Regions from separate parts of the Peribacillus sp. FSL E2-0218 genome, predicted to be linked through region 4. Evidence: riboswitches for the same ligand, from Rfam matches in the RefSeq annotation. Region 4 holds a riboswitch; each other region holds the start of a gene.

Region 1 (5,270 bases), 820 kb from region 4:
GAGAAACTTCGGTTTCCATACATCCTGGCTGGATGACTTTTTCATCACTTATTACGTTCCCATCCTGAACCGTCAAGATCCTCGTTGCGAAGTTTTTTGAAATATGATCGTCATGCGTAACCATGATTACGGTTACGCCGCGGCTTCGATATACCTCAAGCCATTCCAGTAGAGCAAAGGTATTCTTCGAATCTTGACCAAAGGTAGGCTCATCCAAGAGAATGATTTTCTTGTCTTTAACGATTGAAGCGGCTACACTTAAGCGACGTTTTTGACCCATTGATAATTGAAATGGATGTTTATCCCGATGTGCCTCAAGGCGGAACACTTTAAGCAATGAACGGACTCTCTCATCTATTTCTTGTTGCGGCCTTTTATCTATCCGCAATGAATAAGCAATTTCTTCATATACCGTATTTGCAACGAACTGAAACTCAGGATTTTGAAACACAAACGTCATATGATCAATTGGGTTTTTCACTCTTTTAATGGAGGTCCCCATTAAATCATAGATACCACTCGTTTTAATGAATTGCATCAGTGCATGCAAAAGAGTACTCTTACCCGCTCCATTTTCTCCCCTGATTACAATCCATTCCCCTGAAGTGACCTCGAGCTCATCAACCTTGATTTTCTCTTCTTTATTCCGAAAACCGCTAAAATCTCGGACTTGCATAAGAGGAACATCATCCGTGAGTGGTTGTTTACGAACAGGTGCATGATTCTTAACATACTCATCCCAAACACCAGGGAACCATATCCCATGTTCTTTCATTTCATTTTTATACCGTGAAAGAATGGTGTCTTTTGGGCCATCAGCAATAATTTGACCTTCATCATTAAAAAGCACGATTCGATCAATGAATTCTAAAACATGGTCAGTTTTATGTTCCACTACAATAACCGTTTTACCTCTACCGACTTCCTTCAATAATTCCCACATTTCTTTTGTTCCTTCCGGATCGAGCATGGCAGTCGGTTCATCTAAAAACAGAACTTCTGGTTCAAGGGCCAGTACTGAAGCGATTGCCAGACGCTGTTTCATGCCGCCTGATAATGTATCAATACTTGTATGAATAGCTCTTAAGTTCAATCCAACTTGATGAAGGTGATGTTGGATCTTCTCTTTCATTTCTTGCTTAGGGACGGAAAGATTCTCGAGAACGAAAGCAACTTCCTCATCGGCAAATGGCATGCAAAACTGACTATCAGGATCTTGAAAAACATATCCCCATGAGGAAGGACACTTCAATTTTCCCGCTTTCAACGGCACTTCAATGGAATTCGGAATCAATCCACTTAACACTTGTAAAAGGGTCGACTTTCCACATCCTGATGGTCCCAACAATAACACTTTTTCACCTTTCCCAAATGAGATCGATAGATCCTTGAAGATCATGGACTCATCACCAGGAAATTTCATTCTTAACTTCTCAACAGAAACGATTTGTTCCATACACATCAACCTCTACTTTTGATCCAGCTCTGCATAATCTTTACTAGAAACTGGACGTACAAGATTCGTTACCCCTGTTGTTTCTAAAACCTTAACTAAGTAGTAAGCAGTCACACCGGCAAAGAAAACGGAACCTATGAACCTCGCTATCATGAATAACGATAGATTCCAGGTAGAGAGCGCTCCAATTTCCCCATATGCAAAATCCATGAAGACTGAACCCAAACAAGAAGCGATCGCCGCTAATACAGCCACTGACATATTGAATTTTTTATATCTGAACACCATGAACACCAGCTCCGCGAACAACCCTTGCACGACCCCATATAAGAGGACGGTCAGCCCCCATGGCGAACCTAGAAAGAATTCACCGGAAGCTGCAGCTATCTCCGCCAGAAGTGCCACACCCGGTTTCCGTAAAATTAAAAAGGCTACGGGACCAGCAATAAACCACATTCCATAAATAAGTTGATCTACATGTAACCCCAATGGTTTAGCGAAATAATAAATCGAACCCCAGAGGATATAGATGATCCCAAATGCTACAGCAATCACGATCGTGACTAAAACATCCGTTAATTTCAACCCTTTTTTCATGGTTATTAATCTCCTTTACACTTCTAGTGTTTCCTTATGCACCGGCCATGTTTCCAAATCGTAAGCCATTTCCCAAAATGAATATTCATACTGGCTGCTAAGGATAAAATGCTCTTTCATCCGTTCTCTATCTGCATCCGTTACTTTTTCAGCAATCTCATCAAGCCTCGCAATTTGTTCTTCCACCAAGGTGCGGAACCACTCTCCACCGTACGCCGCTATCCATTCTTGATAAATCGGCTCATCGGGTATGCACCCCTGCAGCTTTTCACCTATTTCATAATACAGCCAATAACACGGCAGGATCGCTGCAATAACATCTCCTAAATGTCCCGAATAAGCCGCACGATACATATGGGAAGTATAGGCATAAGCAGTCGGTGCAGGCTTGAAATCATCCCTTTCTTCTTTTGTGATTCCTAATCTCTCAGAAAAATTCTCATGAAGCTTCAACTCCGCTTCATATGTACCTTGTGCATGGCCGGCAAGCCTGCTGGTTGTATGTAAATCTGGAGCTTTGACTGCCCCTAATGCTTGAACTCTAGCAAAATGTGATAAATAATAAGCATCTTGCAAAACATAAAAACGAAAACATTCCAAACGTAATGTACCATCACCTATTCCTTTAACAAATGGGTGATTAAAACTCGCTTCCCAAATATGATCCACTTCCTGCCGAATTTCCTCTGAAAACTTCATCATCATTTCCTCCAAATTTTTATTTTTTTAAAGACTGAACCGTGAAAGAACCTCCTTTTTTTTGGCAAATAAAAAACCACTTTCTTTGACGTAAGAAAGTGGTTTTACTTGAAATAATACAAAAACGTATTGTTCCAGCCCCCACTTCCCTACGCTGGTATAAACCAGATCAGGTTCTAAGGGTCTTAAAGTCATACTTTAATCTCAGCTTCTCAGGTAAAATAGCTTTTACCAATAAAGCACCCCTAGTGGTACAAATTGTATATATCATGCAGTTGCCTTTATATTAACACGATAAATTAAATTGTCAAACAGATTAGAAAAGTTTTCTGGCCGATACCTTATAAGGTTGGATTGCTAGTTTGCCAAGGTTGGCGGATTACTCGTCAATTTGGACTATTATGGCACTTAAAGATATTTTTGTTAATTCAATGATTTTTGGAGCTGGTTTAGCGATAGTATCTTTATTAGCTGCTGGGTGTATTTGCACCATCTAACTTTAATCAATATTTTTGATATGATCATCTTTCCAAAGCTTCATTTTTTCATGACACGATTTTTGTAGTTTCTTCTTAAATCAATCTGTGTATCAATCATTTCCTCGGTGGTGGCCGTTTTTGTCAATTTCCTTGATTATCATGAAATAAAGAGGTATGGCAACATCCAGCCTTATTGCTGATTTTTTTTTAGAGCTCATGGAAAAGGAATCAAAGCGGATAAGATAGGGCCCCTCCAACAGATCAGCGGCGTGTTGATCTAGGAGGAGCTGTGCTACTCCCTACCATAAATGTAACAGGTAGCGAAATTCGCGATTGTTGTTTGAGACGATTTGCATCTTCTATTTGTAAAAAGAGTAAATCTACGGCTTTTTCACCTTTTTCCCCTACATCCTGTTTGACTGTTGCTAAAGTCGGCGTCATAAAAGTAGAAAAGTAAGATCCATCAAACCCTACTACAGAATAATCGTCAGGAATTTTACAACCTTTTTCGTTCAGGCATTTGTACACCCCTAAGGCGGACACGTCTGAAAAAGAAAGGATGGCAGTGGCATTTGTTTCTGTTATTATCTTTTCAGTCGCTTCAAAACCGCCTTGAGCGGACGTGTCTGATTCGAATATGAGATTTTGGTCAAAGCTGCGATTTTCCTGAAGCGCAGATCGGTATCCACGAAACCGCCGTCCGTTCACAGAGTCCGGCTCCAAGTCCCCAGTGATGAGGGCTATGCGCTGATGACCAAGTGATAACAAATGCTCGGTTGCGACGCGTCCGCCGAATGCGTCATCAATCCCTACTTGAAAAGGAGCCGACTCATCCAAGTAGCTGTCCAAAAACACAATCGGAAGATCCAGCTCTTTCACTTTTGCTACAACTGGCGAATCCGATTTCGCACCTACAAGAATCAGTCCATCCAGGTTCCTTTGAGTTATAAAGGTTGTCAGTTCTTCGGGGGATTCGATTCCCTTAAGGACAATATCAAATGATTTTTCCCTTGCCTTTGATTCAATCCCTGAGACCAACTCCCAATAAAACAGGTTATTCTTAATCCTACCTTCCGGCTGTAAAAGAGAAACGACCACTCCAAATAGGTAGGACTTCCTTGTCCGAAGATTTTTGGCAGCCAGGTTCCCGCTATATTGATAACTGTCGATGACCTCTTTCACACGAAGGGCTGTTTCCACTGATACCCTGCCCTTGGAATTGATCACGTTTGATACGGTAGCGATGGAAACATTCGCCTTCTCCGCGATGAATTTAATGTTGATATTTTCCTGAAGCATCTTCCACCCCTCCGACTTATTAATAAACAAATCGTACCATAATTTTCAAAAAAACGCAGGCAGGTATCTGATCTGCACCCCAATTGTTAGAAAAAAACGTCTATCTATTGGAGGTGCAGTTTCTTTATGGCCAAATTCACACCACAACATTAAATACAAGCTGTACAAAGATATTTTCAAGGTACAGAGAGGGTTAAAAGGATAGCTAAATCCATTGGTGTATTCTCTGGATTTAATTGGAGAAATCATCGCCTGCAATATCCAATCAAGTCCAATTTAACCTTTAGTCTCCCAGATGGTAGACCAGGTCCTTATGCGATTGGAATTGGAAGATTCACGCATCCTTCATTCGGATCAAGTCTGGCATTACCAGATGAAATCAAATTCACATACCTTGAAGACATACGGGATTACACAATGTATGTCTCGGAAGGGAAATTGTCTCGACATCACTGTGATGGAAAACTTCTTCGGCTTATTAAAATCTGAATTACTTTATTTACAGAATTTTATGGAGCATTCCAAAGAAAAACTGGAAAATTACATACATTATTACAATCATCAGTGAATTAAAGTGAAATAAAAAGGCATGAGTCCGGAAGATTTCCGGTTTCATGCCCTCATGGTTGCCTAACTATTCTAACTTTTTGGGTTCATTTCACTTATTTCTGCTTAATCACGACCGTTGTTAAAGGATCGATGGTGATTTGGTTTTTATTCACCGTCAAGCCCGATACTTT
Region 2 (5,270 bases), 600 kb from region 4:
TTAAACTTAGGATGGAGCTGAATGGAAAATGGAATTTGAAGCAAAGAATTCTACTGAAAATGCTCTTCATGATTATAAGGCTGGAATTGGTGCCTTTACGGAGAAAATGCCCGACCTTGCCGAGAAATTCAATTCCTTTACGGAAGAGTGCTTTAAAGAAGGTCAATTGACCAAAAAGGAAAAACAGCTTATCGCATTGGGAATCAGTTTGTACTCACAAGATGAATACTGCATCATCTATCATACTAAAGGGTGCCTGGATCAAGGCTGTTCGGAACAGGAAATCCTTGAAGCCGTTGGTGTTACAGCGGCATTCGGCGGAGGTGCGACCATGAGTCAGGCAGTGACCCTCGTCCAGGAGTGCATCCAGGAAATCAATCAGATGAAACAATAATAAAGATAGGGATAGGACTGGTCCTATCCCTTTTCCTTTCCCAATGAATAATCTCTACCAATGCAGACTTTCGATTAAGTGACATTTTATGCATTTTTGTATATAGTCTTTTTTTTCAAATTCATGCGTGCAATTTTCCCGAAGCATGTTCAGCTCTTTCTTCAGTTGCTCCAATTTTGCTTCCAGTACTTTCATTTCACCTTTTATTTGGATGACCCGATTCAGCGAATTCTGCCTCTCACCAATCATTGATAGATGGTTCCATCCGTTTTCCTGAACTCATTCGCTTTTTCTTTTAGTCCTTCGCCAATTACGGTTTCAAAACCGAGCCCCTTTTCTTTCGCTAAATCACGTATGTCCTGAGAAATTCTCATACTGCAGAATTTAGGTCCGCACATGGAGCAGAAGTGTGCCGTTTTGGCACCTTCAGCCGGCAGAGTTTCATCATGGTATTCGACAGCTCTTTCGGGATCGAGGGAAAGGTTGAATTGATCTCTCCACCGAAATTCGAACCTAGCCTTGGAGAGGGCATCGTCACGTTTTCGTGCATGCGGATGGCCCTTTGCAAGGTCAGCTGCGTGGGCGGCAATTTTGTAAGTAATGACACCGACTCGAACATCTTCCTTGTTCGGAAGGCCCAGATGCTCTTTAGGTGTTACGTAACAGAGCATGGCCGTTCCAAACCAGCCAATCATTGCAGCACCAATCGCCGATGTAATGTGATCGTAGCCAGGAGCTATGTCTGTTGTCAAAGGCCCTAAAGTATAGAACGGGGCTTCTTGACACACTTCCAGCTGCTTATCCATGTTTTCCTTGATCAAATGCATCGGCACATGTCCAGGACCTTCCACCATGACTTGAACATCATGCTTCCAAGCGATCTTCGTCAATTCCCCCAATGTTTCCAATTCTGCAAATTGTGCTTCATCGTTCGCATCTGCAATCGATCCGGGACGAAGCCCGTCTCCCAATGAGAATGAGATATCATATGCCTTCATGATTTTACAAATCTCTTCAAAATGAGTATAGAGAAAGCTTTCTTTGTGATGGGCCAGGCACCATCGAGCCATGATCGACCCGCCTCTGGATACGATCCCCGTTACCCGCTTTGCCGTTAGGGGGATATACCGCAAAAGCACACCAGCATGTATGGTGAAGTAATCGACTCCCTGCTCAGCCTGCTCGATTAACGTGTCCCGAAAGACCTCCCAATTTAAGTCTTCTGCAATTCCATTCACTTTTTCCAACGCTTGATAGATCGGGACCGTTCCAACTGGCACCGGCGAATTCCTGATGATCCATTCCCGTGTCGTATGGATATTCTTCCCTGTGGAAAGGTCCATGATGTTGTCTGCTCCCCACCTGGTCGCCCAAGTCATTTTCTCCACCTCGGCTTCAATCGATGAGCTGACGGCCGAGTTTCCAATATTGGCATTTATTTTCACGTGAAAATTACGTCCGATGATCATCGGCTCGCTTTCAGGGTGGTTAATATTTGCAGGAATGATCGCCCTTCCGCTCGCTACCTCTTCTCTCACGAACTCGGGGTCGACATTTTCCCTAATCGCGATGAACTCCATTTCAGGTGTAATGAGGCCTTTGCGTGCATAATGGAGCTGGGTAATATTTTTCCCCACCTTCGCCCGTAACGGATTCCGTTTCAATCCTGGAAAGATATCGGCATTGGATTGTGACCCTGTTTTTTTGTATCCATTATCCTCGGGTTTTATTTCCCGTCCATCATAGGCCTCGACGTCTTCACGCTCCAGGACCCAGCTGCGTCTGATCGGGTCGAGGCCTTTATGAATATCCACCGGATATGCCGTATCCGTATAGGGACCGCTCGTGTCATACACCCGTAAAGGCGGATTTCCCTCCTCACCGAAGGTCCCGGTAGTCGGACTTAGCGTAATTTCACGCATTGGTACTTTAATATCCGGTCTGGATCCCTCTACATACACTTTTTTACTTCCTGCAAAACTGGACATAATCGAAACGTTCAAGTCGTTTACTGAATTACCCATCATGATTTCATTTCTCCTTTTTAATTGATTTAAAAAGGACAAAATCCAATTCATTTTCGCACGAAAAAGCCAGATCTCCGATTCAAGACCTGGCTGACGTTAGTATGACTACAGAAATGACCCCATGTATCGTCATTGCTTAGTAGATTCTAACTTCCCCACGCTGGTATGAACCAGATCAGGTCCTGAGGGTTAAGAAGCTTTACGCGCTTCTCTCTCAGCCCAACGTTTATTGGACACCCCTAGTCTGAACAATATAATCGAACACAGGGTAACTATATCTCACCCGTTTCATTCTGTAAATCATTTTAAAGTCCTAATATTTCTATCATCCGCTCCCTGAATCATTAAGCAATCGAGATCAATGACTTAATCTTCCAGGCTCTCAAGAATAGGGAAGATCTCCTTCAAATGCTTGATTTCATAGGTTGGAACCACCTCAGTCCGTTCCTTATCCTCGCGATTTATCCAGACCGACTTTATACCCACTCTCGATGCCCCGAGGATGTCCGTCATCAAATTATCGCCGACCATCAATACTTCATCTTTATCCAGCTCCATGATTTTCAAAGCATGCTCAAAAATGGACGCATCCGGTTTACCGCGGCCAAACGCTCCTGAGATGACGATTCGATCAAAATAAGGGACCAGTTCCGGTGTGATTTCAAGTTTGGTATTCTGCAGTTCTGGTGAACCATTCGTCAGCAAAAGTAATTTGTACTTCCCCTTCAATTCATCCAGAACTTGGAAGGACTCTTCGTAGATAAACGGTTTTTTACGCCTTTCCGCTGGAAAACGTTCTGCCAGTTCAAGGCCGAATTCAGGGTCATCGATACCTAATGACTTCAAGCCCCTCGTCCAAGCTTCACTGCGATAAGCCGGTACAATCTCCGCCATCTTCCGGAATTGCTCATGATCATCGTTAAAATTTCCCCACAGTCCTTCAAAAGGGTTGATTCCGATCATTTGTGTAAATGCATATGTATCGTAAGAAGAGTAAAGCTCACGCGCTTCCTTTCGCACCGCGTCTTCAAGCTCGCCGACATTTAAATCATATTTCTCCCTAGCCGCTTCGCATGTGGCAACAAAAGCCTCTTTCACGCTTTTCTGATCCCATAGTAATGTATCATCCAAATCAAAAAAAACTGCCTTAATCAAAATATCCGACCTCTTTCCCCATTATGGAATTCGCTAAAATTACATTAGTACAATCATAAACTACAATCATGGGGAAATGAATAATTATTCGGAAAATGACAGTAACTTTCTGCTTTCCTGGTTGAGAAGCTTAAATGCTCATTCATCACCTTTCGAAAACATACAGCCTTCCATTGCTGGCAAGCTTGAATTGGGGACCGCCGAACCCCCGTCTTATCAACTCTTTCCTTAAAAAGACCATAAGTGCGGCATGACTCACGATCAAGACATCCCTTTCCCCCTTCGCAAAGATCTCGTCCAATGCTTTATTGATCCTCCGCTTTGCACGCTTTATTTCCGCTCTCGTTTGCTTGTTCATGACAGAGCAGCAGCGAATCCAAATGGCCCAAAGGATGAACGGCAGCTTCAACTCCCCTTTTAGGGGTGGGGAAGGGATTTCCCGCAGTTCTTCCATAAAATGAATCGTGCCAGGGAAAATATGTTCCGCTGTCTTGACCGCTCTCGGCATATCGCTGCAATAGCATTCCTCCCACTCCGCCTGACCTAATGAAGTCGATCCATAAATGATATCCGCAGCATCATAGTCGATGAACCACTGCTTCATGTCATCCGCCGACACGGATCTCCCGGTCGGGAATTCATGTGCCACCTTAAAATGCCTTACCAACCCAATTTTCATATGTACTCCTCTTCATCATGCAAATTCTTTTATTGATTGATTCAGTATGTATTTTATATAACCAAGACAAATGCATTGCCTCTATATTCCCTGTAAAGTGTCCCGCTATCATTTCTCGACCAAGCAAGACTTGATGATATTGCCGTGGACTTCTCTGCTTTACTACCCTTTCCGTCACTTTATCTAACAAAGGAGAAAATTTATCAAGAGAAGGAAAAAAGAGAAAGCATTTGCCTTCTCCATTGATCTATCAATCTATGAATTGAAGCTCGGTGATCGTACATCTTTTCCTGAATTTATATTTTCCGCTTAAATCACTGAATTGATAATCATTTAGGGCTTTTCCGAGCTGTTCCTTAAGCTTATTCTCTGTGATTGAGGCATCCACTATCTCATTCCAATTTTCCTTGCCGATTATCTCATCGAATGGAATGACGGCCAGCACTTCATCATAGATCTCGATGCTTTGATCAATGCCAAAGCTGCCATAGATGCTTCCATTTTCATCAGCAAAGATATGCTCCGATTCCAATTCTTCCACCAGCACTTCAAGATACCCCTGTGACTTAACGGGCTTGATGGAAATCTCTGCCTCCGCCTTTACAGGTCCCAATCTCTTATCGACTATTTCCATCGTCAATTGAACGTGAATGGAAGGATACACTTGTTCAATCCCCTCACAAAGTTCCGCTGCCGAATTATATACCATCTAAAACACCCTCCTATTGTCACTAACATTATATAATACTTCTTTTCCTTACCAAAAACATTTATTTAAGCTCATTTGAAACCCTTTGTGCAACCTACCAAAAGCACATTTTTTACGCCAGCATTCACTACACACGGATATGCGGTCGGCGGTCGGCAGTATGTCGGACATGAGCTGGAGCGCCTCATCTTCTGGTTCATGAAACTATGGGATGACAAACGGCATGAAGTTCCGAATATGCTCTAAGTAAATAAAAAAAGTCCAAATTCCCAGGACTTAAATGGAGGAATTGGACTTTTATCGTTA
Region 3 (5,270 bases), 2.2 Mb from region 4:
CCTTTTAAGCCATTTATTTTCTTTCCGTCGAGTAAAATGTCGCCATGGTCCGGCTTCAAAATGCCGCCGGTCAAGTGAAACAATGTACTTTTTCCACTGCCGGATGGTCCAAGGATCGTGACGAATTCCCCTTCCCCCACATGAACATTCAGCTTCTCTAAAATATTCTGTTTACCATCAAAGGAATAGGAAACGTCTTTAATTTCCAGATGCATGCTTTTCATCCTCCTTCCGCTTCCATGAAACAAGGTACCTCTCCAGTAGGGTGATGATTCCAAAAAAGAGCAGGCTCATTCCCATAATGATGAAAATGGCTACAAACACCCGATCGGTCCTGAACGCCGAGGAGGCGAGTGTCATATATACGCCAATCCCGGATTTCGCCCCGAGCCACTCCGAAATGACTGCACCCATTACACTATAGGTCGCCGAGATTTTGAGGCCGGAGAAAATGGACGGAATCGAGTGGGGAAGTTCGAGCTTCCAAAACAACTGTCTGTTTCCCGCTCCCATCATCTTAAAATAATGCTTGAGTTCATACGGTGTCTGGCGCAGGCCATCCAATGAGGCAACGGCAACCGGAAAAAAGCATACAAGCGAAATGACGATGAGCTTAGGCAGCATCCCAAAGCCAAACCAGATCACTAAAAGCGGTGCCAGCACGATGATGGGAATATTCTGTGACAAAATGAGCAAGGGATAGACGGCATCTTTCACACCTGAAAACAGATGTAAGGCCGCAGCAATCAATAAGCCGATACAGCTTCCAATTAAAAAACCGGATATCGCAAGCTCGGTCGTTGATAATAGGTGTCCCAATAGATTATGAAAAGACTCGATTCCTTCAATGAAAATGGCAGATGGAGCAGGAAGCAGCCATTTTTCGATTTTCAATATCGCTGTCGCTGACTCCCATGCGATCAGCAGCAATACTAAAAGAAAGAAGGGAGCCCCCTTCTTCCAAATCCTTCTTCCGATCATGCCCGATACTTCTCCGTCAACGTATCCATCGTGATCCCGCTCGGCTGATATAATATTTTGACTTGGGAAATGACATTCGGCGAACCTAGTTCAATCATTCTTTGATTCATTTTTTCTATCACCGCAAATAGCTGGGAAAGCTCGCCCTCCATGGTTGTTTCCAGGGGGTGAACCTCGTATTTGACACCTGATTCATCTATGATCTTGATTGCTTCATCGACTAAAGGAATGACATTTTCACCTTTAGGAATAATTTGTATACTGATTAAAGAACTGGCCATTTTTTTTCCTCCTAATTAGGTAAAAATTCGTTGGTAAACGCCTCTTCAGGTTTAAAATCACCTTCAAGAAGCTTATTTTCTCTCATCCAATCACTGTAATTCTTCCATATATCAAGCTTTTGTTCACCCCAGCGCGGAGCATCATCCTGATATTTATCCGCAAGCCACGCCTGGCTCTTCCTCACTAGTTTGGCATCCAGGTCCGGAGCGGCCTTCATTAAAATGTCCGCTGCCGCATCGGGATCATCAATCGCAAACTGATACCCTTCAGAAGCTGCATGAACGAATGCCTTAACCGTTTCTGGATCTTCTTTGATCAGCTTTTCGTTCGTTGTCAGAACAGGCGTATAGTAATCGAGCTTATCCGAGTAATCGGTCAAGTAAATCATATTCAGCTTTTCATTTCTCAGCTCGGCCTCGACACCTGTCCACCCATAATAAATCCAGGCGAAGTCTACATCCCTTTTAACTGAGGTGAAAAAATCAGCATCCCCTGTATTGACGATATCGACTTTATTTACATCCGCATTTACTTTTTTCATGAGCGAATCCATGATGGCCTTTTCTACCGGTGACCCCCAGCCACCATATGTTTTCCCTTCAAAATCCTTAGGGGATTTAATGTTTTTATCCGCTGGAGATGCGAATCCAGAGGTATTATGCTGGATGACTGCAGCCAGTGAAACGATCGGCACACCTTGGACGCGGGCCTGGGTAATGCCTTCCTGGTAGCTTACGCCAAATTCTGATTTCCCGGAGGCCACCAGCTTATCCGCACCGGCTTCACCTGGCATGATGATATCGACATCCAATCCTTGTTCTTTAAAATACCCCTTTTCCTTGGCTACATACAATCCTGTATGGTTTGTATTCGGTGTCCAATCGAGAACGACCGATACTTTTTTCATTCCTTCATTATCTTCCTTTTTTGTTGCTTCATCTTTTTCGTTCGTTCCGCCGGCGCCACATCCAGCTAAAAGGAACAACGAAGTCAGCAATGGCAAAAATTTATTCAAGCGGGTATCCTCCTACTCATCGTATAAGATCCACATGCAGGAATATTAAGGGCGCCAGGTGCATTTTGCCAATCATAAAACAAAAAACGCCCGAAGATGAATTCGGACGTTAACATACAAAACGGAAAATCTGTCATAATATGTTCCCTCCGCTGGCACCATCCAGATCAGGTTCAAAGAGTCAGCATCTAAAGGACGCAATCTCAGCCAGCATTACTGGCTCCCCTACATTTCTCGCACATATGGACTTTTCTCTATCATTATATCAATTCATCGCGAAAAGGGAAAACTAATTTGCTTCCGTTAAAAAATCCCCTACACCTGCCATCCGAAACACGCTTCATTACCGGCACTTTTCCTCCTTCACATAATCACTTCCATGCGGATAATCATATAATGACCATGACCTGCAGACATTTCCATGTACCAGATTCATAACTCATAAGCAAAAGGTGGATATGATCATGATCAAGATTAATCACAAATGGTTAGATATCAGTCAACTCCAGCCAGGTATACCATCTGCCAAGGCGCTGGAACTGCTACAATTGCTGGCGGGATATGCGACCGTTTTTGAATACCGGAACTTGGAGGAACTTAATTTCGACATTCAATTGAGGCTTCGAGTCATGGAGGCAGCCATTTCATTAGATAAAAGCGGTGCAGAATTTGCTACACTCGATGAATCGGAAACAAATCAACGATATTGGCACCTCGCAAAGGATGGCACCTTCACCCTCCAGCCAGGAATTCCCCCCCATGTTGCCATTGCAGATATTTTCCAAAGTGGAACGCTATATGCTTTCGAATGCGGGACAGCAATAGTCGTCACGTTCTTAATGGGGATCATGGATGTAATCGGCCCGCGGAAGTTTGACTATCTTTTTTCAGACCTCGTGCTATATGACTGGCATCCCCCAACGAATATGATCCTGCTCGTTCACCGCGGCACCGATTATTTACCAGGGGACTGCGTGTATTTCAAAAACCCGGAACATGATGAAAAAACGCCTGAATGGCAAGGGGAAAATGCGATATTATTAGGGAAAAATCTCTTTTTTGGCCACGGGATCGGCATTACCAATTCTAAAGGAATCATTGATGAGTTAAACGATAATAGAAAATCGAATGCAACCATATCGGCCTACCTGACAGACCATATCGTTAGCCTTGACAGTTCCTATTATTTTGACACGGTCCAACCCTATCCCATCCGCAAAGAACAGGTCCCCCGACTCGAGAGCCTCCCTGATTTGATCGTTTCTGAAATAGGTTCGACGTTTCACCTATCCTGATGCATGGCCCTGCATAAAAAAATGCTTGGAGGAAAAGCTCCGCCAAGCATCTTTTTCATTCATGCACCCATATTCCTCTTGCCTTTGAACCTGCGGGCGCTTGCCTGCCCCCATTTCGTGATGGAGAGCGTATAAACGGCCAAAGCTGACCATATGAACAAAAAGGCTAAAAGATGTGCTTTCGTAAAACTTTCATGATAGACGAATACACCGATCAGTAAAGATAAGGTCGGAGCGATATATTGAAAAATGCCAAGCATCGAAAGCGGGATCTTTTCTGCTCCTTTTGCAAAATATAAAAGAGGTAGCGCCGTGACGATCCCGCCGCCAACCAACAGCAAGCCTGTGCTCCCCGCTGTAAAGAATTTCATGTCTGCCTGGGCCGATAAGTATATCAGGTAACCAAGGGCGAGGGGCGTCACCATCATCGTTTCTAGCGTCAGCCCGATCGCCGATTCGGCCTTGATCATTTTTTTCGCCAATCCATACAATCCAAAGGTCATCGCCAAGACAAGGGAGACCCAGGGAATGGTGCCAAAATGAATCCCAAGGATCAAAACACCGATTCCGGCAAGCGCGAACGACATGATTTGCGCTCCGCTCAATTTTTCCTTTAAGACGATCACGCCCAAGAGGACGCTGACTAGCGGATTGATATAATAGCCAAGGCTGGTGTCGAGAATCCGGCCGGAGTTAACGGCCCAGATGAATACTCCCCAGTTAGCTGTAACGAGCAGTGACGCTGTAAGTAAAGCTATAAAGAGTTTAGGGTTACGAACTATATTCTTGACATAGTCAAGAAACGCTTGCCATTTTTTCATGAACATCAATAATACCAGCATGAAGACGAAAGACCATAATACCCTTTGCGCCAGTATCTCTGTTGCACCGACCCCCTGGAGGAATTTCCAGTACACCGGAACAATTCCCCACATCATATAAGAAAGAGCGGCATAGATCGCTCCTTCTTTTTGTTCATTCACTTTCATAACCTGCCTTCTTTCCATTCATTCCTTGATCTTTTAAAACCATCTACCTATTCTGCATTCCGATGACTCGTTTTGCAACTGTTATTTTCATCATACATGATCCTGCCATCAATGACCGTCATGACCGCTTGAGCTGTTAGGAGATCATCAGGCTTCACTGCAAAGACATCCAAATCAAATACGGTAAAGTCGGCATCATACCCTTTGAAGATCATACCGCGCCGCTTTCCCTGGCCTATAGCCGCGGCACTCCCTTTCGTATATAGAGAAAATGCCTCAAAAACGGTAAGCCTTTCAGCCAAGCCATACCCCGCATCATCACCATCGATTTTCGCTCTCGTGACAGCAGCATGGATCCCCAAAATTGGATTCAGTGGCTCGATCGGTGCATCTGAACCGCCCGCACAAGTGATTCCCATATTCAAATAGGTTTTCCAGGCGTATGAGGATGCCAATAGCTTTGCCGGAACCTTTTCTTCCACCCAAGGAAAATCGGACGGTACGAAACCGGGCTGGATATCAAAGATCACCGGCAGTTTGACTGCCCGCTCCAGCAGCTCCGGCCGGACGATCTGGGCATGGATGAGCCGATCATGCAGTCCGTCTTTCGGAGGCAGAGCTTCAATGGCATTCAATACATATTCAAACGCGAGATCGCCAATGGCATGGGCCGCGATCGGCATGTCTGCCTGCCTTGCTTTTTGCACC
Region 4 (5,270 bases):
TTTTTGATCCGACTCAGGATTGTTTAGTTCTTCCCTTAAGCCTTTTACATAGCCTTCCCCATGCTTATCTCCCTTACCGTATGTTAAAGAATCGCCAAAAGCCATGACCCGCTGTACACGGTTCGACGCCCCAGCCTGCTGAAATTCATATACGACAAAACAAATAATGAGGACAATCATTAATAATCCAGTTAATTTTTTCATTCGTTTCTCCTTTTGTTTTATATCTAAGAAGCATTTTATATGTTACATACCCAAAAATGAGCATAAGTAACAATTAAAATGAATTGGCAGATAATGAGGAGAAGGTGTATGATAATATAAAACTTTCAGATGATTTGGTTATGTCCACAATTCACTATCAAATTATGCAATAGGAACTTCTGGATGTTAATAAAAGGAATGGATTGGAGAGTTTATGATGAACGAGTACATACAATTCAGAGAGGCTGAATTATCGGATTTGCCTAAAATTGTGGAAATTTACAATTCCACAATTGCCTCCAGAATGGTCACCGCAGATACGGACCCGATATCTGTACAATCGAGGGTTAAATGGTTTGAGGAGCATAATTCAGAAAGCAGACCGCTATATATCATTACTTTTGAAGGACAAACCGCAGGATGGATGAGCTTTCAATCTTTCTATGGAAGGCCCGCCTACAATGCTACGGCGGAAATCAGCATCTATATCGATGATTATTTCCGGGGAAAAGGAATCGGAAAGGTTTCGATTCAACAGGCGATTGAAGTAAGCCCAAAATTAGGGGTGAAGACTCTATTAGGTTTCATATTTGCTCATAATTTACCTAGCATGAAGCTTTTCTCCAAATTTGGTTTTGAAGAATGGGCGCACTTACCGCAAGTTGCCGAGCTCGATGGCGTTGAACGGGATTTGGTCATCCTTGGTAAACGTATAGAAGCATGATTATTCAAAAGCTATTGCTTTCAGCAATAGTTTTTTTGTTTACACGGAAAACTCCACCATCATGTGTATACCAGATTCACGAATTCAAGAAAACCTAGGAATTTCCTGAATATTCAGCTTTCCTATTCTTCGTTAACGCGTTTAAAAGGATATCCAATTCTTGACTAGCTTGAATCGTCAGAAGACTGTTTATACCAAAAATATTTGCCAACTCCATCATCTCTTGTCTCTTCTCTTCTATTCTTTCAGGGGTAACCTTTTTGGAAAGCAATTTATATACACCTCCCATATATTCAATATTTTTACACTTTCCATCATAATGAAACTCGTAGTTAAAATCAACTATTTTCGAGTGGTAAAAATGTGTTATTTTAGCGGTCAAATGTGACAAAACTCCTATAATATCCTTAAAATATGTATTTTTTGTGACAACAATCTTTCCATATAAAAAAGCATTCACCACTGTACACTGCGAATGCTTCCTTCTATACTTCTATATACATGATCTTTATTGAATGATCGCCTGCTTCTTGCTATGTCATCCATTCTGTAGGAGACTCGCTATCAGACCTATTTATAACGATCTTATATTCATCTTCCAATACTTTTAAAGGGGCATCATAAAGGTGCCTTTCATCAGAGGTTTTGTATACACCCTTCGCCAATAGCTCTTCTATCAGCAACGCCTTCCTCTGTTCGATCCACTTAAATACTTCTGCCATATTAATGGCTCCTTTCCTTGTCAGCTTAAAGCCTAAGCTACCTTAACAAGTTTCAATTTCACCAAATTATATATACCTTTTCTATTATGTCCTTAAACACTATTTTACAAAAATAAAAGCCTCTTCAATTAAAGAAGAGGCTGACAGGGTCCGGACGGCTCTTCTTATCTTCCAAGCGATCGCTTGTTGGATGTAGCACAGTTCCCATATGGGTCTGCTGCCGAGGTTTCATAGGGCCAAGTCCCTCCACCTCTCTGGATAAGAATTCAATTATATAAATGATGTGAACATTATCTTATCCCAATAATTCACAAAAGTCAATTGCCTCGTTCCCCTTTTTTCCACTCTCTTCCCTTTCAAAGGCGGGTTGCATTTTCTTGGCTTTCTGATATGATGGCAGTAATTACATACAATGCACACCACTAGGGGAGTCTTGTCAAGACTGAGATGGAAGTAATTTCCGGACCCTTTGAACCTGAACCGGCTCATACCGGCGGAGGAAAGTGGATGAGATCGCCCATTCCGGCTATATCCATCTGCCCCGTTCCGTTATTCAGGAACGGGGGTTTTTTATTGGCCCTAAATAATCTTTCCATATAAAGGGGGATGAACATGAAAAATATTAAAACAGAAACCTTCAGTGACAGACTTCATGCACGCGCAAAGGAAATTTGGGAAAGGAACCATTCACATCCCTTTGTCCAAGCTATCGGAACCGGAACGCTTCCTGAACATAAGTTTGCTTATTACTTGAAGCAGGACTATATCTATTTGATGGATTATTCCAAGCTTTTCGCTTTAGGTGTCATTAAAGCGCATAATGTTGAAACCATGGCAAAGTTTGCGGAAATCTTGAATGAAACGATACAGGTCGAAATGGATATCCATAGGCATTATGCCTTGGAGTTCGGAATTACTTCACAGCAATTGGAAGATACGGAACCTACTCCCACTACCCTTGCCTATTCGGGTTACATGCTGAATGCTGCTCAACATGGTACTTTGGCAGATTTAATCGCCTGTCTTCTCCCTTGTGCCTGGGATTATTATGAAATCGGTCTGCTTTTAAAAGAACGAAATGGCAAGAATTTGGATAACAACCCCTATGCAAAATGGATTGAATCCTATTCCTCCCCAGAATTCGGTGAAGCACATAAGTGGCTGATTGCTTTATTGGAGGAATTGACGGAAGGGATGCCTGAAAAAGAACTGCAGAGACTGGAAAAGCACTTCTTGGTGACCTCCCGCTACGAATATTTATTCTGGGACATGGTTCAAAATGAGCAGGATTGGCCCTTGTAGGTCGTAGACATGATGATCAACACAATCAGAAAAATGACGTTGACGGCAATGATCACAGCCATAACGACTATAACCAGTTCCTTTATATTCATCCCGGTAGGATTTGTGAAAGCTTTTCCGATTCAGCACCTGGCCAATGTCCTGACAGCTGTTTTACTCGGCCCTGCCTATGCGGTTACGCAAGCTTTCCTCGTTTCCTTGTTGAGAAATATATCTGGTACGGGATCACTTTTCGCCTTTCCTGGCAGTATGATCGGTGCACTGCTGGCTGCGTTCCTTTACCGTAAAACCAAGCGATTGACTTTCGCCTGTCTAGGGGAAGTGACGGGGACCGGCCTTCTAGGTTCGCTTGCCTGTTATCCGATCGCGGTACTCCTCTTAGGGGAAAAAGCAGCTCTTTTTGGCATTATGCCAGCTTTTATGCTTAGTTCAATGGCAGGTGCCATTTTCGCTTTCATTTTACTGAAAATATTATTGAAAAATACTTATGTGAAGGGGTTTTTCCATGAAAAAAGCATTAACCATCGCAGGCTCTGACTCAGGGGGCGGCGCAGGGATACAAGCCGATATCAAAACATTTTCTGCACATGGGATCTTCGGGATGTCCGTCATCACGGCCGTCACTGCACAAAACACAAAGGAAGTTCGTTCCGTTCAGGCGATCGACACGGATATCATCACTGATCAAATGGCTGCCGTTTTCGAAGATATACACGTCGATGCAGTAAAAATCGGCATGCTTGGTTCAAAAGAAATCGTCGAAACAGTCGCTGAAGCTCTTAATACCTACTTACCGGCCATCGTCATCCTTGACCCAGTCATGATTTCCAAAAGCGGCCACCATTTGCTGGACGGAAAAGCCGTTACTGCCCTAAAAACGAACTTGCTCCCGCTTGCAACGCTCATCACCCCTAATGTACCGGAGGCGGAGGTACTTACTGGTTTATCGATTCGAACGGAGCAAGACTTTTACAAGGCTTGTTTATCCTTGATTGAATTGGGTTCCAATGCCGTTTTACTTAAAGGGGGGCATGCAGAGGGAAACCCAAACGACCTCTTTTATGATGGAAAGAACTTTCACTGGATAAAAGGAGAAAGAATCCATACGAAAAACACTCACGGGACTGGCTGTACCCTCTCCTCCGCCATTGCATCCAACTTGGCTAATGGACAATCGCTGCAAGAGTCGATCGTGCAGGCCAAGCTGTATATCTCCGAAGCGATACGGAATAGTTTTTCAATAGGAGGGGGACATGGGCCTGTCCATCATTTTCATTCATTTTCAAAAAAAGAACGGAGTGAATCCATATGAATATAAAGTTTTCGGCAGCTGACTTGTTTGAAAAGGTAAAAGAAAGAAAACCACTTGTACACCAAATCACCAACTTTGTTACGGTCAACGATTGTGCAAATGCCACGCTTGCCATCGGTGGATCACCTGTGATGACATCCAGTCCCAAGGAAGTCGAAGCGATGGTCAAGTTGGCGGATGCACTTGTCCTGAATTTCGGTACGATTGATGAAAAATCCCTGGAAGCCATGGAGATAGCCGGTAGGACGGCAAACTCCAGAAATATCCCGGTCATTTTGGATCCTGTGGGAGTCGGCGCCACACCGTATCGAACAGAGAAAGCCAGTGAGCTTCTAAAGAAGGTCTCCTTCCAGATCATCCGCGGTAATGCGAGCGAGATTCACCGTTTGATCGGCGGCGATATCGTTACACGGGGAGTCGACTCAGAGGAACTGGCGATTAGCAATGAGGCTCTTGCTGCAGCTGCGGCAAAGGAGTTGAATAGTGTCGTCGTGGTCAGCGGGGCTATCGACGCTGTTAGTAACGGGAAGCACACATCCCTCATTGATAACGGGAACGTTCTATTAACGAATGTAACAGGCACGGGATGTATGGCCACCGCACTTATCGGCGCCTTTTCCGGAATCACGGACGACTATTATGCTGCAGCAGTTGCCGGAATCTCGACGATGAGCATTTCAGGGGAGATCGCTGCTGAAACCTTGCAAAAGCATGAAGGCACAGGAACCTTTCGGGTGCGCTTAATTGACGCAATATCAAGAATGGATAAGGAAATGTGGATGAATGAGGTGAAAATGAATGAAAAAATCACACATTGATTTAAGCCTATATTTAGTTACGGAAGAGTCGATAGATATTGTAAACTTGACCAAAATCATCTCGGAATCGATTGCTGGTGGCGTTTCGGCTGTACAACTTAGGGAGAAGAACAATTCATCCCTGTCCTTTTATAGAAAAGCTGCGGCCTTAAAGCAGGTATTGAACGAATTGTCCACTCCCCTGATCA

Evidence for each region. Region 4 has a riboswitch for thiamine pyrophosphate ahead of tenA (thiaminase II). Riboswitches for the same ligand answer to the same signal wherever they lie in the genome.
Region 1: linked by a shared signal. The riboswitch ahead of tenA (thiaminase II) and the one ahead of tenA (thiaminase II) in region 4 are both predicted to bind thiamine pyrophosphate.
Region 2: linked by a shared signal. The riboswitch ahead of thiC (phosphomethylpyrimidine synthase ThiC) and the one ahead of tenA (thiaminase II) in region 4 are both predicted to bind thiamine pyrophosphate.
Region 3: linked by a shared signal. The riboswitch ahead of MHI53_RS17770 (ABC transporter substrate-binding protein) and the one ahead of tenA (thiaminase II) in region 4 are both predicted to bind thiamine pyrophosphate.

What each region holds. Positions count from the first base shown of each region.
Region 1 covers NZ_CP150304.1:2,264,917-2,270,186, reverse strand. Annotated here, with positions in the region: gene MHI53_RS10975 (ATP-binding cassette domain-containing protein) at 1-1,456, opposite strand, end outside; gene MHI53_RS10970 (ECF transporter S component) at 1,469-2,053, opposite strand; gene tenA (thiaminase II) at 2,069-2,752, opposite strand; TPP riboswitch at 2,882-3,009, opposite strand; gene MHI53_RS10960 (LacI family DNA-binding transcriptional regulator) at 3,493-4,530, opposite strand; gene MHI53_RS10955 (pullulanase) at 5,193-5,270, opposite strand, start outside.
Region 2 covers NZ_CP150304.1:844,894-850,163, reverse strand. Annotated here, with positions in the region: gene MHI53_RS04110 (carboxymuconolactone decarboxylase family protein) at 29-394, shown strand; gene thiC (phosphomethylpyrimidine synthase ThiC) at 640-2,421, opposite strand; TPP riboswitch at 2,557-2,672, opposite strand; gene MHI53_RS04100 (HAD family hydrolase) at 2,788-3,576, opposite strand; gene MHI53_RS04095 (histidine phosphatase family protein) at 3,722-4,255, opposite strand; gene MHI53_RS04090 (hypothetical protein) at 4,506-4,964, opposite strand.
Region 3 covers NZ_CP150304.1:3,688,326-3,693,595, forward strand. Annotated here, with positions in the region: gene MHI53_RS17755 (ABC transporter ATP-binding protein) at 1-224, opposite strand, end outside; gene MHI53_RS17760 (ABC transporter permease) at 199-981, opposite strand; gene MHI53_RS17765 (thiamine-binding protein) at 978-1,262, opposite strand; gene MHI53_RS17770 (ABC transporter substrate-binding protein) at 1,274-2,278, opposite strand; TPP riboswitch at 2,406-2,515, opposite strand; gene MHI53_RS17775 (protein-glutamine gamma-glutamyltransferase) at 2,743-3,573, shown strand; gene rarD (EamA family transporter RarD) at 3,633-4,562, opposite strand; gene MHI53_RS17785 (amidohydrolase) at 4,610-5,270, opposite strand, start outside.
Region 4 covers NZ_CP150304.1:1,442,026-1,447,295, reverse strand. Annotated here, with positions in the region: gene MHI53_RS06940 (GDSL-type esterase/lipase family protein) at 1-204, opposite strand, end outside; gene MHI53_RS06935 (GNAT family N-acetyltransferase) at 422-928, shown strand; gene MHI53_RS06930 (aspartyl-phosphate phosphatase Spo0E family protein) at 1,023-1,310, opposite strand; gene MHI53_RS06925 (Fur-regulated basic protein FbpA) at 1,462-1,650, opposite strand; SAM riboswitch class I at 1,812-1,915, opposite strand; TPP riboswitch at 2,065-2,169, shown strand; gene tenA (thiaminase II) at 2,263-2,952, shown strand; gene thiW (energy coupling factor transporter S component ThiW) at 2,965-3,489, shown strand; gene thiD (bifunctional hydroxymethylpyrimidine kinase/phosphomethylpyrimidine kinase) at 3,458-4,264, shown strand; gene thiM (hydroxyethylthiazole kinase) at 4,261-5,082, shown strand; gene thiE (thiamine phosphate synthase) at 5,063-5,270, shown strand, end outside.